One region of the Janthinobacterium sp. GW822-FHT07H10 genome, then DNA from elsewhere that is predicted to be linked to it. Evidence: predicted binding sites of a transcription regulator. Region 1 holds the regulator's gene; the other holds the start of a gene.
What was found. The regulator LexA, encoded in region 1, represses DNA repair genes until DNA is damaged. The targets are predictions, from matches to a motif close to ACTGTATNNNNATACAGT.
Positions count from the first base shown of each region.

Region 2: recA (recombinase RecA) is a predicted target of LexA. The motif match lies at 3,347-3,364, and genes of this name have one in related genera.

Region 1 covers NZ_JBXAKS010000008.1:190,993-198,280, forward strand. The annotation lists gene purF (amidophosphoribosyltransferase) at 1-1,418, shown strand, start outside; gene AC1RDJ_RS19065 (cystathionine gamma-synthase family protein) at 1,488-2,729, shown strand; gene lexA (transcriptional repressor LexA) at 2,815-3,450, opposite strand; gene AC1RDJ_RS19075 (zinc dependent phospholipase C family protein) at 3,701-6,022, shown strand; gene rpsF (30S ribosomal protein S6) at 6,157-6,543, shown strand; gene priB (primosomal replication protein N) at 6,564-6,872, shown strand; gene rpsR (30S ribosomal protein S18) at 6,888-7,178, shown strand; gene rplI (50S ribosomal protein L9) at 7,206-7,288, shown strand, end outside.
Region 2 covers NZ_JBXAKS010000001.1:229,325-236,612, reverse strand. The annotation lists gene sucC (ADP-forming succinate--CoA ligase subunit beta) at 1-286, opposite strand, end outside; gene AC1RDJ_RS01075 (DUF2889 domain-containing protein) at 365-1,075, opposite strand; gene recX (recombination regulator RecX) at 1,480-1,935, opposite strand; gene recA (recombinase RecA) at 2,190-3,296, opposite strand; gene AC1RDJ_RS01060 (response regulator) at 3,499-4,233, shown strand; gene AC1RDJ_RS01055 (sensor histidine kinase) at 4,230-5,768, shown strand; gene AC1RDJ_RS01050 (DUF4212 domain-containing protein) at 5,761-6,075, shown strand; gene AC1RDJ_RS01045 (sodium:solute symporter family protein) at 6,072-7,288, shown strand, end outside.

The DNA of each region.
Region 1 (7,288 bases):
CCAATCACAGCAGTATGTTTTCCATGCACAAGGCCAACGGCCTCGTACGTGACGTCTTCCGTACGCGCAACATGCGTTCGCTGCAAGGCACAACGGGCATCGGCCACTGTCGCTACCCGACGGCCGGTTCGTCGAGCGAAGAGGAAGCACAGCCGTTTTATGTGAATGCGCCGTTCGGCATCACGCTGGCGCACAATGGCAACCTGACCAACTGGGAACAGTTGAAACAGGAAATGTTCAAGAACGACCGCCGCCACATCAATACCGATTCCGACTCGGAAGTGCTGCTCAACGTGCTCGCGCATGAAATCCAGGAAGCGACGACGGGCCTGAACCTGGACCCGGACGCCATCTTCAAGGCCGTGACCGTGCTGAACCGTCGCGTCAAGGGTGGCTACGCTGCCGTGGCGCAGATCGCCGGCGTGGGCTTGCTGGCCTTCCGCGACCCGCACGGCATCCGTCCGCTGTGCCTGGGCATCAATGAAACGGAGCAGGGCGCCGAATACCTGATCGCGTCCGAATCCGTGGCCCTGGAAGGCATGGGCTTCCGCTTCGTGCGCGACATCGGCCCCGGCGAAGCCGTCTTCATCGATGCCGACAAGCAATTGCACAGCCGCCAGTGCGCCGACAACGCCAGCCTGAACCCGTGCGTGTTCGAGTTCGTCTACCTGGCCCGTCCCGATTCCGTCATCGACGGCGCCTCCGTGTACGCCACGCGCCTGAAAATGGGCGAATACCTGGCCGAAAAGATCCGCACCGAATTGCCCGGCGTGCATATCGACGTGGTCATGCCGATCCCCGATTCCTCGCGTCCGGCCGCCATCCAGCTGGCCATGGCGCTGAACATCGAGTACCGCGAAGGCTTCATCAAGAACCGCTACATCGGCCGCACCTTCATCATGCCGGGCCAGGCGGCGCGCAAGAAATCCGTGCGCCAGAAGCTCAACGCGATCCCGTCCGAGTTCAAGGACAAGGTCGTGCTGCTGGTCGACGATTCCATCGTGCGCGGCACCACCAGCCGTGAAATCGTGCAGATGGCGCGCGAAGCGGGCGCGACGAAAGTCATCTTCGCCTCGGCCGCGCCTCCGGTGATTTACCCGAACGTGTACGGCATCGACATGCCGACGCGCGACGAGCTGATCGCCTATGGCCGCACGACGGAAGAAGTGTGCCGCGAAATCACGGCCGATTACCTGGTGTACCAGGATATCGGTGCGCTGAAGCAGGCGATTGCCGACGTCAACCCGGCCCTGACCAGTTTCGAGGCGTCGTGCTTCGATGGCGTGTACGTGACGGGCGACGTGTCGCAGGAATACCTGGACCGCCTGGAGTACGCGCGCCACCATCCGAAGGCGGCAGCGCCCGAGGATACGCCACGTTCCCAGCTGAACCTGAACCTGGCGACGACGGAAGCATAATCGTCCAGCCCGGCCTGCGCCGGGCTTTTTTTTGTCTGACTTTTTCACTGCCTTGCGCACCACCCGACCATGAGCGACAACAAGACTTACGGCTTTACCACCACCATCCTGCATAACGACCGTCGCAAGGGCATCGAACACGGTTCGCTGCACAAGCCCGTGCACACGTCCGTCGCGTTCGGCTACGGCGATGCGCGCCAGCTCGCTTCCGTGTTCCAGGGCAAGGAGCCCGGCTTCCGCTACGGCCGCCAGGGCAATCCGACCGTTTCCGCGCTGGAAGACAAGGTCAACAAGATGGAAGACGGCGTGGCCACGCTGTGCTTCGCCACCGGCATGGGCGCCATCGGCGCCGTCGTGCAGGCGCTGCTGCGCGCGGGCGACCACGTCGTGTCGTCGGCTTTTCTATTCGGCAACACCAACAGCCTGTGGCAGACGGTGACGGGGCAGGGCATGGCCGTGTCGTTCGTCGACGCCACCGATGTGGCCAACGTGGCGGCCGCCATCACGCCGGCCACGCGCATCGTGTTTGTCGAAACCATCGCCAATCCGCGCACGCAGATCGCCGACCTGGCGAAGATCGGCGAGTTGTGCCGCGAAAAAGGCATCCTGTATATCGTCGACAACACCATGACGACGCCGTATTTGTTCCGCCCGAAAGCCGTGGGCGCGGGCCTGGTGGTCAATGCGCTGACCAAGTCCATCGGCGGCCACGGCAATGCACTGGGCGGCAGCTTGACGGACACGGGCGTGTTCGACTGGACGCAATATCCGAACATCTTTGACAATTATAAAAAGGCGGCGCCGGCCCAGTGGGGCATCGCGCAAATCCGCGCCAAGGCCTTGCGCGACTTCGGCGCCTCGCTGGGACCGGAAGCGGCGCACCATATCGCCGTCGGCGCGGAAACCATGGCCCTGCGCATGGACCGTACCTGCTCCAACGCCCTGGCGCTGGCGACCATGCTGCAGGCGGATCCACGCGTGGCTGCCGTGCATTATCCGGGCTTGGCCTCGCATCCGCAGCACGCGCTGGCAACGGACTTGTTCCGCAGCTATGGCTCCCTGTTCAGCTTTGAGTTGAAAGACGGCATCGACTGCTTCGATTTCCTCAATCGCCTGAACCTGGCTATCCCGGCCAGCAACCTCGGTGACACGCGCACCCTCGTCATTCCCGTTGCCCACACGATCTTTTACGAGATGGGCGCCGAGCGCCGCGCCAGCATGGGCATCGCCGAATCGCTGATCCGCGTCTCCGTCGGCATCGAGGACGAGGCGGACCTGCTCGAGGATTTCCGTAATGCGCTGGAGGCATAAAACGCCCGGGCGATAAAAAAGGGCCGCAACAGCATGACTGTTGCGGCCCTTTTTGCGTTTTACGTGCGACAGCTGCCAGGAAAAATCAATGCCAGCTGCGCATCAAGCCAACTGCCAGCCCTTCCAGGGCGAATTCGTCTTCCGGCGACACGGTAATGACCTTGAAATCGGGGTTTTCCGGCAGCAGTTCGATGACGGAGCCCGTCTTCTTGTAGCGCTTGACGGTGACTTCGTCGCCGATGCGGGCGACGACGATCTGGCCATTCTTGGCGCTGTCGACCTTCTTGACTGCCAACAAGTCGCCATCCATGATGCCGGCGTCGCGCATGGACCAGCCGCGCACCTTCAGCAGGAAGTCGGGCTTGGCCGAGAACAGGGCAGGGTCGACGTTGTAGCTCGCTTCCAGGTTTTCCTGTGCCAGGATGGGCGAACCGGCCGCCACGCGGCCGATCAGCGGTAGCGACATCAGCAGCGCTGCCGGCACCTTCGATGGCAGCGTTTCGGCCGCCGCGCCGATCAGGCGGATGCCGCGCGACGTGCCTGGCGAAATCTCGATCGCGCCCTTGCGGGCCAGGGCCTGCAAATGCTCTTCGGCCGCATTGGCCGATTTAAAACCCAATTCATTGGCAATCTCGGCGCGGGTGGGAGGAAAGCCCGTATTTTCAATCGCGTCCTTGATCAGGTTCAGGATTTGTTCTTGTCGTGCTGTCAGCTTGATCATGAGCGGTGGGTGCATACTAAAATGCTGTCTATATGAACAGTCTGTATTTTTGTACAGTATCGCCGACTATGCAAGCCCAATTTCACCATTTCGCAAAATAATTCAACGATCGGCTTGTTCCTGGCGCGATCACTTCAATTTATTGCCAATTTGCAATTTTCTCTGCTAGTATGCGCATGATATTTTTTTGGCAATGTGGCATCCGGGCCATGTGTGCCTCTCTTCATCCGTAAAACTATAAAAGGATTCCATGATCGACCGATGTGGTAAGCGTTTCACCTTGCTGGCTGGCTTGCTGGGCATCTTGTTTGCCGGGAATGCGTGCGCCTTTACCCTGGGCACGCATGTCTGGGTGGGGCAGCAGGTCATCAACGATCTGGCGGACGATGGCAAGATCACTATTGTATTGCAGGGAAAGCCCGTCACCCTCGAAGTGCCCGCGCATGTGCGCAGCGCCATCCTGGCGAACCAGACGGAGTTCTTGCTGGGGAATATAGGTCCCGACTCGGCGCCGGACATTCTCGTCGGGCAAACCATCGTCCATCCCGGCATCGAAGACGGCTGGAAGACCAACGACTGGCTGCGCTTCCTGCTCAACAGCGCCAGGGGCAACGCCGCGGGCACGGCATACGCCTATGGCTACCTGGGGCATGCCTCGGCCGACATGTTCGCCCATACGTATGTCAATCAGTATGCGGGAGACATCTTTGACCTGGCCGATGAAACGCTGGTGGAGCAGCGGCATATTGCGCTCGAGGGCTTTATCGGGAGGCTGACGCCGCCGTTGCGCGACCACACGGGCAGGCAGCTTGGCGCCGTGCGCGCCTTGATCAAGCCCAGCGATGCATTCGGCACGTTTGTGCGCGACACGCTGGTGCTCAACGATACGGTGCAGGAGCAATACAGCCGCGGCAAGTATGGACGGCATTTGGCGGCCTACCATGCCTACCGCAAATCCATCGACGCGATGGTGGTCAATCCTGCTTGGAACCAGCTCGACGTCGCGGTCGTGCGGCTGTTTGCGTCGAACTGGGGCGTGGCGCTGTCGTCGAACGACGCGCAAAAGATCATCGACAAGGCCAATGTCATCATCCCCAAGGTACAGGCGGGCGAGGACCGCATCCAGTCCCTGGCAAACGATCTGGTCAATGCCACGCAGCATCTTGACGATGCCCTGTTCAGCGGCGTGAAGAAGGCCACGCAGACCGTGTTCAGTGTCGAGCAGGAGATACTCCAGCTGCACCTGCAGATTTCCAGCAAGGAAAGCGAGTTGCGCCGCAAGGCAAGTTGCCCGAAAAAATGGCAGGATCCGTTCGGCTATCATGCATGTCAAAAGGCAAACGATGTGATCGACTCCATCAATGGCTCGGTCAATGCGGCCCTGGGCTCGCTCAATGGCAAGCTGGCGGCCAAGCGGCAGCAGCTGTTGCAGGCCAGCATCGCCGTGCGCGATGCTGCGGTGGCATCGCAAAAGCTGGTGCAGATCGTCAGCAATGCCGCCATTGATTTCAGCCAGCGCATGGGGCAGAACACGTCGCCGATCAAGGGGCCGCTGATGGGCTGGCGCAATGATGTCGATGTTGCCATGCGCGAATATGTGAAGGCGACGAGCCAGTCATTGCTCAATTCCACGGACCGGGCGGCCAGCGCGACCGAGCCGTTGTCGCGCTGGTTCGATTGCTATCACATGAGTATTCTCGGTGTGGCGCAGGAGCTGTCCGGGTGCGAGCTGCGCGACGGCGCCAGGAATGTGGTCTGGGCGGTGGACCGGGCGCTCAAGCTGGCCGAGGACCTGGCGTTTGCCGGGGACCTGCTCGGCTTGCCGACGCCTTCCGAGATCCGCGCCTGGCGCGACGAGCAGATTGCCAGCGCCAAGGACCGCCTGGTGGCGGAAATCTTCGACCGCCTGCTGCCGCGCGAATTGCAGGATATCCTGGCGCTGTTCAGCAAGGACATGGACGATGCCGCCCTGAACGACTATTTCAGCCGCCCCGAGCGCCATAATGACAAGAATCTGCTGATGATTCCCGACCTTGCCGCGCGCGTGCGCGCCGAGATGCGCGTGACGGACGGCGCCTTCGATCCGCAGCGATATGCGGTGGCCTATAACGCCGTCGTGCTGGCCAAGCTGTCGCTGCTCGATACGGCGGGTTTGGTGGCGTTGGGGCAACTCGCTGGGGCGGCGCCGGAAGCGGGGCGCTCCGTGTTTGCGCAGACCGATAACGTCATCGCCGACGCCATCGCCAGCATCGACGGCAATCACCAGTGGATGGCCGTGCCGCCGCCGCGTCCGAACGCCGTGGGCGCGCCGTATGCGCAGCCGGCGTCCTACGCCGCCGCGGCCGGTTTCGTGCCATGGCGTCCCGCCGTGCGCGGCGCGCTGTTCCGCGGCTTGTTCAAGGGGCCGCTGTCGTCCGGTATCGACGTGGCTGGCGAGCTGGGCTTCCCGACATTGTTGCCAAGTGACTATCCTTACCGCCCTTGCAGCGGATATCCGTTCCCGGACAGCGCTGCGGACCAGGCTTGCCAGGGCATCAAGATCGTGCCCGTGCTGCAGTTGTTGCTGGACTAGCGGCCAGGCCCCCGCGCCAGCATGCGCGGGGGCTTGATCGTTGGCGTAAAACCGGCTATACTCTCCGGCTGACCTTCCCACACCTGTCTTGACGCCGGGGTGGGCGATTATCAATCCGACCTGAAGGAGTTTGCATGCGTCATTATGAAATAGTCTTTATCGTCCATCCGGACCAAAGCGAGCAAGTGCCCGCGATGATCGAACGCTACAAAGCCAGCGTAACCACCCGCGGCGGTTCGGTTCACCGCGTGGAAGATTGGGGCCGCCGTCAAATGGCTTACTCGATCCAAAAGCTGCCTAAAGCACACTACATCTGCCTGAACATCGAATGCGACAACGAGACCCTGGTCGAGTTGGAAACAGCATTCAAATTCAATGATGCCGTGTTGCGTCACCTGACCGTTAAAATGAAGAAAGCTGAAACAGCTCCTTCGCCGATGATGAAATCGGTACAACGCGAAGACGCGGCCAAAAGCCACCGCACCGAAGCACCAGCAGCCGCTCCAGCCGCAGCAGCTTAATTCTTGACCAGGATCGTGCGCTGAACCAGCTACAAGTAACCGCCATCATTGCCGAGCGCGAAATATTGCGCTATACCCCGGCAGGGCTGCCGATTGTGAATGCAGTATTGCAGCACAGTTCGCAGCAGATGGAAGCAGGAATTGCCCGTTTGACCGAGTTTGATGTTGCCGCGCTTGCCGCTGGCGAAATCTCAGGCCGGTTCAGCCAGGCAAGCTTGGGCGGGGTATATCAGTTCACGGGTTTCCTGGCCAGGAAAAGCCGCAACAGCAAGAGTTTGGTGTTTCACATCATTGATTTTAGTGCAGTCACCCCGACTAGCGCATTTTAGATACAGGAGCCTGACATGGCATTCGGTAAAAAGTTCGACAAAAATAAGCTCAAGCTTAAAGAAAAACGCAAACAGCAAAACCCTTTGTTCAAACGTAAGAAGTTCTGCCGCTTCACGGCAGCTCACGTTGAGCAAGTCGACTACAAAGACGTCGACACGCTGAAAGACTTCGTCCAGGAAAACGGCAAGATCATGCCAGCACGCCTGACCGGTACCAAAGCGCACTACCAGCGCCAAGTCGACACCGCAATCAAGCGCGCCCGCTTCCTCGCGCTGCTGCCATACACCGATCTGCACCACGCTTAATCGGTCAGATATTCCTGGAGAAGAACTATGCAAATCATTCTGTTAGAAAAAGTTGTTAACGTCGGTAACCTCGGCGAAGTCGTCAAAGTCAAAGACGGTTACGCACGTAA
Region 2 (7,288 bases), on a different contig from region 1:
GGCGGTTGACTTTCTGGCCTTCGGCGCTGGTCTGGTGCGTGATCAGCTGCATGCCCATGATCTGGTCGGCGTATTCCTTGACCTGTTCGATCGATTTTGCCACTTTCACGCCGCCGCCCTTGCCGCGGCCACCTGCGTGGATCTGCGCCTTGACGACCCATACCGGACCGCCCAGGGTTTCCGCAGCCTTGACGGCTTCGTCGACGGACATGCACGGAATACCGCGTGGTACCGTCACTCCGTGCTGCCGGAGGATTTCTTTGGCTTGATACTCATGGATTTTCATGCTGGCTTCCCTTCTGATACTGATTTGTAAAAATACGGTTAGTGGTGCAAAAAAAACAGGAAAAACAGAGCGCCGGGGTCACGCCTTGGCTACCCAGCGCGGGTAATACTGTGCAACTGCCCCGCCATCGGTGCGCAGGGCGTGGCATTTGTCGAGTTGAAACGGCTTTTCATGCGACAAGTCAGCATTCGCACCGTCACGGGTCGACCAGACATCGCCGGCAAATGCCTGAACCGTTGCAGTCGGCAAGACTTGCGCCAGTTCGGTCAAATGGGTACAGCCGGCGATTCCCGCCAGGCGCTGTTTCAAGTCGCGGCGGAAATTCTTCAATAGATTCAGACCGATCAGCGCCCTGTAGGCGGGGCCGATGGTATCGCAAAAACCGGGATACGGCACGGCATCGGAGGCAGCTTCGGCCTCGACAATGGTCAGTTCGCGATCGACGGTAATGCGTAAATGGAGGTCATGCAGGGGGGCGCCGGCGGGACGGGGGCCGGAGGCCAGGGTCGCGTCATAGCTTTTGATATCGGTGATACGGGCGTCAATATCCCACAGGCCGTCGTCGCGCAGATACGCTTGGACGTCGATAACGCGGGAGTGCCGTAGGGCGCGCCGGGATACGGGAGTTGACAGGGGCATAAGACCGATGCCGCTTGCGCGGCCATAATTTAGTAAGCAGCCATGTGCATAAAGCACGCCGTTCGCAGCTTCTACGAACAGCAACCGCACCTGCGGCGCCGCAAAAACCCTAAAAGTGTAGCACACTGGACGCCGGTTGCGCCGCAACATAATTTTTCATTGCTTTGATAAAAACATTTCAAAGCATAAAGAATTCACATGGAAATTGACGCTGTTATCACGTATGGTGATGATAGATATGGCCCGATCTCGCCATGCGCCGCGCCAAACAGGCCCGTCGCCCCGGCAGGCGGCTGGGCTGGCCCGACGAACGATGCGCAGTGCAACAATACGCCGCCATCCGACCAGCGGATGGGCAAGGCAAACGGCATTGGCAGGAAGATAATGATACGCGGCGGCACCGGCCCGCCAGCGCCGGCACAGACAGGACCGTGACTGTTGCAGATGGAACACAGCGGAGACCGGCCCGCCGGTCAGCATGCGAGCGGCGGACCGGAGCGGGGGGCGACGCCGCAAGGTGCGATGCGCGCGCCGTGCGAACCACGTCGGTTCGGCTAGTCGTCCTCGGGCTCCAGGCCTTTCAAGGCCACCTGCACGGCGCGCTGGGAAAAACCGCGCTGCATCAGGAAGCGCATCTGCTTGCTGCGCTGCTCGGCATCCTGCGCCACTACACCAAACTTGCGGCGCCACACCTCGCAGGCACGCGCCACCTCGCCTTCGGCCAGCCCGGCCTTGAGCTCTTGCAGCGCCTCGCCGCCGATGCCATGGCTTTGCAGCTCGGCCATGATGCGGCTGTTGCCAAAGCGCGCCGAGCGGCGATGGATCAGCGACTCGGAAAAACGTTCCTGCGACAGCCAGTTGGCCTGCTCCAGGCTGTCGAGCAAGGCTTCCACATCGTCGCCTTCCTGCGCATGGCGCTGCAGCTTGCGCCGCAATTCCATGCGGCTGTGTTCACGCATCGACAGGAAGCGTAGCGCCCTGCCCTTCAGGCTCAACTGTACCGCTGCCATCATTCCACCCTATCGTCCATCACATCAACACCACAGATATAGCGTCAAACATACCGCCAAAATACAAATGCCGCCTGGCGCACGGGCGCGAGGCGGCATTCATTGTAGATCTTTTGCCCGGCAAGCTTGCGGCGCAAGGGGCCGCCATCCTGCTGCGGCAGGACCAGCCCGAAAGCGGACCCTGCCGCGGCAACTGGCCTGCAGGCCAATTTTCCTGCTGAGTTGCCGGCTAAATTGCCTGCTGAGTTGCCTGTTTACTCGGCCGCTTTCGCTTCCGCAGCCTTGGCCGCCTTGTCGGCGGCTTTATCCGCTTTTTCCGGCTTTTCAGCGGCCAGCGGCGGCAGTTCACGTACGCCCAGCGATGCGCGGACCTTGTTTTCGATCTCGCGTGCCAGTGCCGGACGCTCTTGCAGGAAGGCGCGGGCGTTGTCCTTGCCCTGGCCGATGCGTTCGCCGTTATAGCTGTACCACGAACCGGATTTTTCCACGATCTTGGCATCCGAACCCAGGTCGAGGATTTCGCCTTCGCGCGAGGTGCCGGCGCCGTACAGGATGTCGAAGTGCGCTTCCTTGAATGGCGGCGCGATCTTGTTCTTGACGACCTTGACCTTGGTTTCGTTGCCGATCACTTCATCGCCGGACTTGATCGAGCCGGTACGGCGGATGTCCAGGCGCACGGAAGCGTAGAATTTCAGCGCATTGCCGCCGGTGGTCGTTTCCGGGCTGCCGAACATCACGCCGATCTTCATGCGGATCTGGTTGATGAAGATGACCAGGGTGTTCGTGCGGTTGATGGAACCGGTCAATTTACGCAGCGCTTGCGACATCAGACGCGCTTGCAGGCCCGGCAGGGAATCGCCCATGTCGCCTTCGATCTCGGCGCGTGGCGTCAGTGCGGCCACGGAGTCGATGACCACCAGGTCGACGCTGCCCGAACGCACGAGGGCGTCGCAGATTTCCAGCGCCTGCTCGCCCGTATCCGGTTGCGAGATCAGCAATTCATGCAGGTTTACACCCAGTTTTTGCGCATAGCCGACGTCGAGCGCGTGCTCGGCATCGATAAAGGCGCAGGTGCCGCCCAATTTTTGCATTTCTGCAATGGTTTGCAGGGTCAAGGTGGTTTTACCCGACGATTCCGGACCGTAGATTTCCACCACGCGGCCGCGCGGCAAGCCACCGACGCCCAGCGCGATATCCAGCCCGAGCGAACCGGTCGACACGACTTGCACTTCTTCGATCGGTGCGCTGGCATCCATGCGCATGACCGAACCTTTGCCAAACTGCTTCTCGATCTGCGCCAGTGCGGCGGCGAGCGCCTTGGCTTTTTCCGATGCGGGTACTACAGCTTTTTTATCGTCCATATGTTCTTTCAGCCTGGGTGAGCGCGTGGGTTAAATTCGTTACAGACACTACTGTATAAAAAAACAGTGATCAATGCAAGCGGAACGTGGATTTGTTTTGAAACAGATCAATACAAGCCTTGTTTTTCACAAAAACTCGCCACCTTGCGGAAAATGAAACACAATACAAGCTTCTACCGTCGCAAGCCGAGGAAGCCTGACCATGCGTATTTTACTTGCCGAAGATGACAGCGTGCTGGCTGACGGGCTGACCCGTTCGCTGCGCCAGTCCGGCTATGCCATCGATTACGTGAAGAACGGACAGGAAGCCGATACGGCCCTGTCCACCCAGGAATTCGACTTGCTGATCCTCGACCTCGGCTTGCCGAAGATGTCGGGACTGGAAGTGCTGCGCCGCCTGCGCGCGCGCGCTTCGCTGCTGCCCGTGCTGATCCTGACGGCCGCCGATTCCATCGAGCAACGTGTGAATGGCCTCGACCTGGGCGCCGACGATTATATGGCCAAGCCGTTCGCCCTGTCGGAACTGGAGGCAAGAGTGCGCGCCCTGACCCGGCGCGGCGCGGGCGGCGGCGCCACCATCATCAAGCACGGTCCGCTCAGCTATGACCAGGTGGGACGCAGCGCCTACATCAACGACCAGATGCTCGACCTGTCGGCGCGCGAACTGGGCTTGCTGGAAATCCTGCTGGGCCGTACGGGCCGTCTCGTTTCCAAAGAGCAGCTGGTCGACCACCTGTGCGAATGGGGAGAAGAGGTGTCGAACAACGCCATCGAAGTGTATGTGCACCGGCTGCGCAAGAAGATCGAAGTGGGCGGCGTGCGCATCGCCACCGTGCGCGGCCTCGGCTATTGCCTGGAAAAATATTCGGAAGCGGCGCGCCTGCAAGCCGAAGCGGGCGAGGCGGCCGCCCCTGCCAGCGGTCCCGCCACCAAGTGAAGGCGCGCGAGGCGCCCGCGGACGAGGCGGCGGACGACGACTGGTTCGAGCCGCCCACCACGGAACAGGATGACACCATCGAGCATTCGCTGTTCGGCGAAATTCTCGACTGGATGCTGGCGCCCTTGCTGCTGCTGTGGCCGATGAGCATCGCCATCACCTACCTGGTGGCCAAGAGCATCGCGAATCAACCGTTCGACCATGCGCTGGAAGACAGCGTCACCGTGCTGACGCAGCAGGTCAAGCAGGCCGATGGCGCCATGCTGCGCCGCCAGCCGGACAAGAACGCCAGCAACACGGGCCGCGACTTCCTGCGCGGCGACGATGTCGACACCCTGTATTACCTGGTGCTGGGCGAGCGCGGCGAATACCTCGACGGCGACCGCGACTTGCCGCCGCCGCAGGACCCCGACAAATACCGCAGCGGCACCGTGCTGTTTCGCAATGACACCATCCATGGCACGCCCGTGCGCGTGGCCTTTACCTATCTCGACATGCCGGCCAGCACCGACGACGAGCCGCGCCGCGCCCTGGTGCAAGTGGGCGAAACCCTGGAAAAGCGCGCGCAGCTGGCAAACGAAATCATCAAGGGCGTGATCTTGCCGCAGTTCATCATCCTGCCCGTGATCCTGGCCCTGGTCTGGTTTGCCCTGGCGCGCGGCCTGTCGCCGCTGGCGCAGTTGCAGGAACGCATACGCGCGCGGCCGCCGGACGATTTATCGCCGATCGAATCGGGCCAGGTGCCCGAGGAAATCACGCCACTGGTCGGTTCGCTCAACGACATGCTGGCGCGTCTGTCGCTGTCGATCGACATGCAGAAGCGCTTCATCGCCGACGCGGCGCACCAGATGAAGACACCGCTGGCCGGCATGCGCATGCAATCCGAACTGGCCTTGCGCCAGACCGACCACGACGAGATCCACCGCTCGCTGTTGCAGCTGGCCAAGAGTTCGGAGGCGGCCACGCGGCTGGTGAACCAGCTGCTGGCCCTGGCGCGCGCGGAAAACCAGCCGCAGGCGGGCACGGCCTTTGAACCGATCGAACTGAGCGAACTGGCGCGCGGCGTGGTGCAGGACTGGGTGCAAGCCTCGTTTGCCCAGCATATCGACCTGGGCTTCGAGCAGGCAGCGTACCCGATCATAATTTCCGGCAATGCCATCATGCTGCGCGAACTGCTGAGCAACCTGATCGACAACGCCCTGCGCTACACGCCTGCCGGCGGCAGCGTCACGGTGCGCGTGCGCAGCACCCTCGAGCTGGCCATCCTGGAAGTGGAGGATACGGGCCCCGGCATTCCGCCAGCCGAGCGGGCGCACGTGTTCGAACGCTTTTATCGCATTCTCGGCAGCAATGCCGACGGCAGTGGCCTGGGCCTGGCCATCGTGCGCGAAATCGCCCAGCAGCACGGCGCCGAAGTCGACATTTTCAATAATCCGCGTGCGCAGTCGCCCAAGCTGCCGGGCACGCTGTTGCGCCTATGCATAGCCCTGCTGCTGCCGGACGCGCCCGAAGAGGATGACATCACATATGGATAAGCCGGTTCCCCCTGCCGCGCCGGCGCGGCCGTCGCGCGCGCCCAGTCCCGAGTTGCAGCAGCGCCTCGATGCGCACTGGCTCAGGACGCGGCGCCTGACGGCCGTCTTGCTGCTCATCTGGCTGCTGACAGGCTTTCTGACCGTGTTTTATGCGCGCGAACTGCTGCATCTGAATCTGTTCGGCTGGCCGCTGCCCTTCTATATGGCGGCCCAGGGCGCCTCGCTCGTGTACCTGGCCATCATCGCCGTGTATGCCTGGCGCATGCGCCGCCTGGACCGGGCCTTCCATGCCAGCGAGCAAGCATGAGCGGCCAGCGCACCTTCTTTGGCCGGCTGTGCCGCTACTACCTGCTGTTTGCCGGCGGCTTCGCCGCCTTCCTGCTGGCCCTGACGGTGCTGGAGCAGGAAGGCATGCCGCGCGTCTGGATCGGCTACCTGTTCATGTTCGCCACCATCAGCCTGTATGCCACCATCGGCGTCATCAGCCGCACCTCGAACGTCACGGAATACTATGTGGCGGGGCGCAGGGTGCCGGCCATGTTCAACGGCATGGCGACGGCCGCCGACTGGATCTCGGCCGCCAGCTTCATCAGCCTGGCGGGCGGCCTGTACCTGAACGGCTTCGATGGCCTGGCCTTCATCATGGGCTGGACGGGCGGCTATTGCCTGGTAGCGCTGCTGATCGCGCCCTACCTGCGCAAGTTCGGCCAGTACACGATCCCCGATTTCCTCGCTGCCCGCTACGGCAGCGGCGCGGACGGGCGTGGCGCCGCCGTGCGCGTGGTGGCCGTGGCCGCCACCATCATCGTGTCGTTTACGTATGTGGTGGCGCAAATCTACGCCGTCGGCCTGATCGCCTCGCGCTTCACGGGCGTGGATTTTTCCGTCGGCATCTTTCTGGGCCTGGCCAGCATCCTCGTGTGCTCCTTTCTCGGCGGCATGCGCGCCATCACCTGGACGCAGGTGGCGCAATACATCATCATCCTCGTCGCCTTCCTGATCCCCGCCATGTGGCTGTCCGTCAAGCATGCGGACAATCCCGTGCCGCAGATCGCGTATGGCAAGGTGCTGCCACAACTGAGCGCGCGCGAGCACGTGCTGGAGGCCGATCCGAAGGAAAACGAGGTGCGCGCCATCTTCCGCCAGCGCGCCATCAGCTACCAGGCGCGCATCGACGGCTTGCCCGGTTCCTGGGAACAAGGCCACCTGGCCGCCCAGCGCCAGCTCGACAATTTGCGCCAGCGCAATGCCTCACTGTTCGATATCCGCAACGCGGAACGCAGCCTGATCGCCTATCCGAAAAGTCCCGATGAAGCGCGCGCGCTGTGGCAAACGGCGCAAGCGCACAACCAGAAGCGCGCCGAGCCGATCACGCCGCACGCGCTGCCGTTTCCCGCGCCGGACCGCGCGCAATCCGACATCAAGCGCAACAATTTCCTCGCCCTCGTGTTTTGCATGATGCTGGGCACGGCCGCCCTGCCCCATATCCTGATGCGATCGTACACCACGCCCTCCGTGCA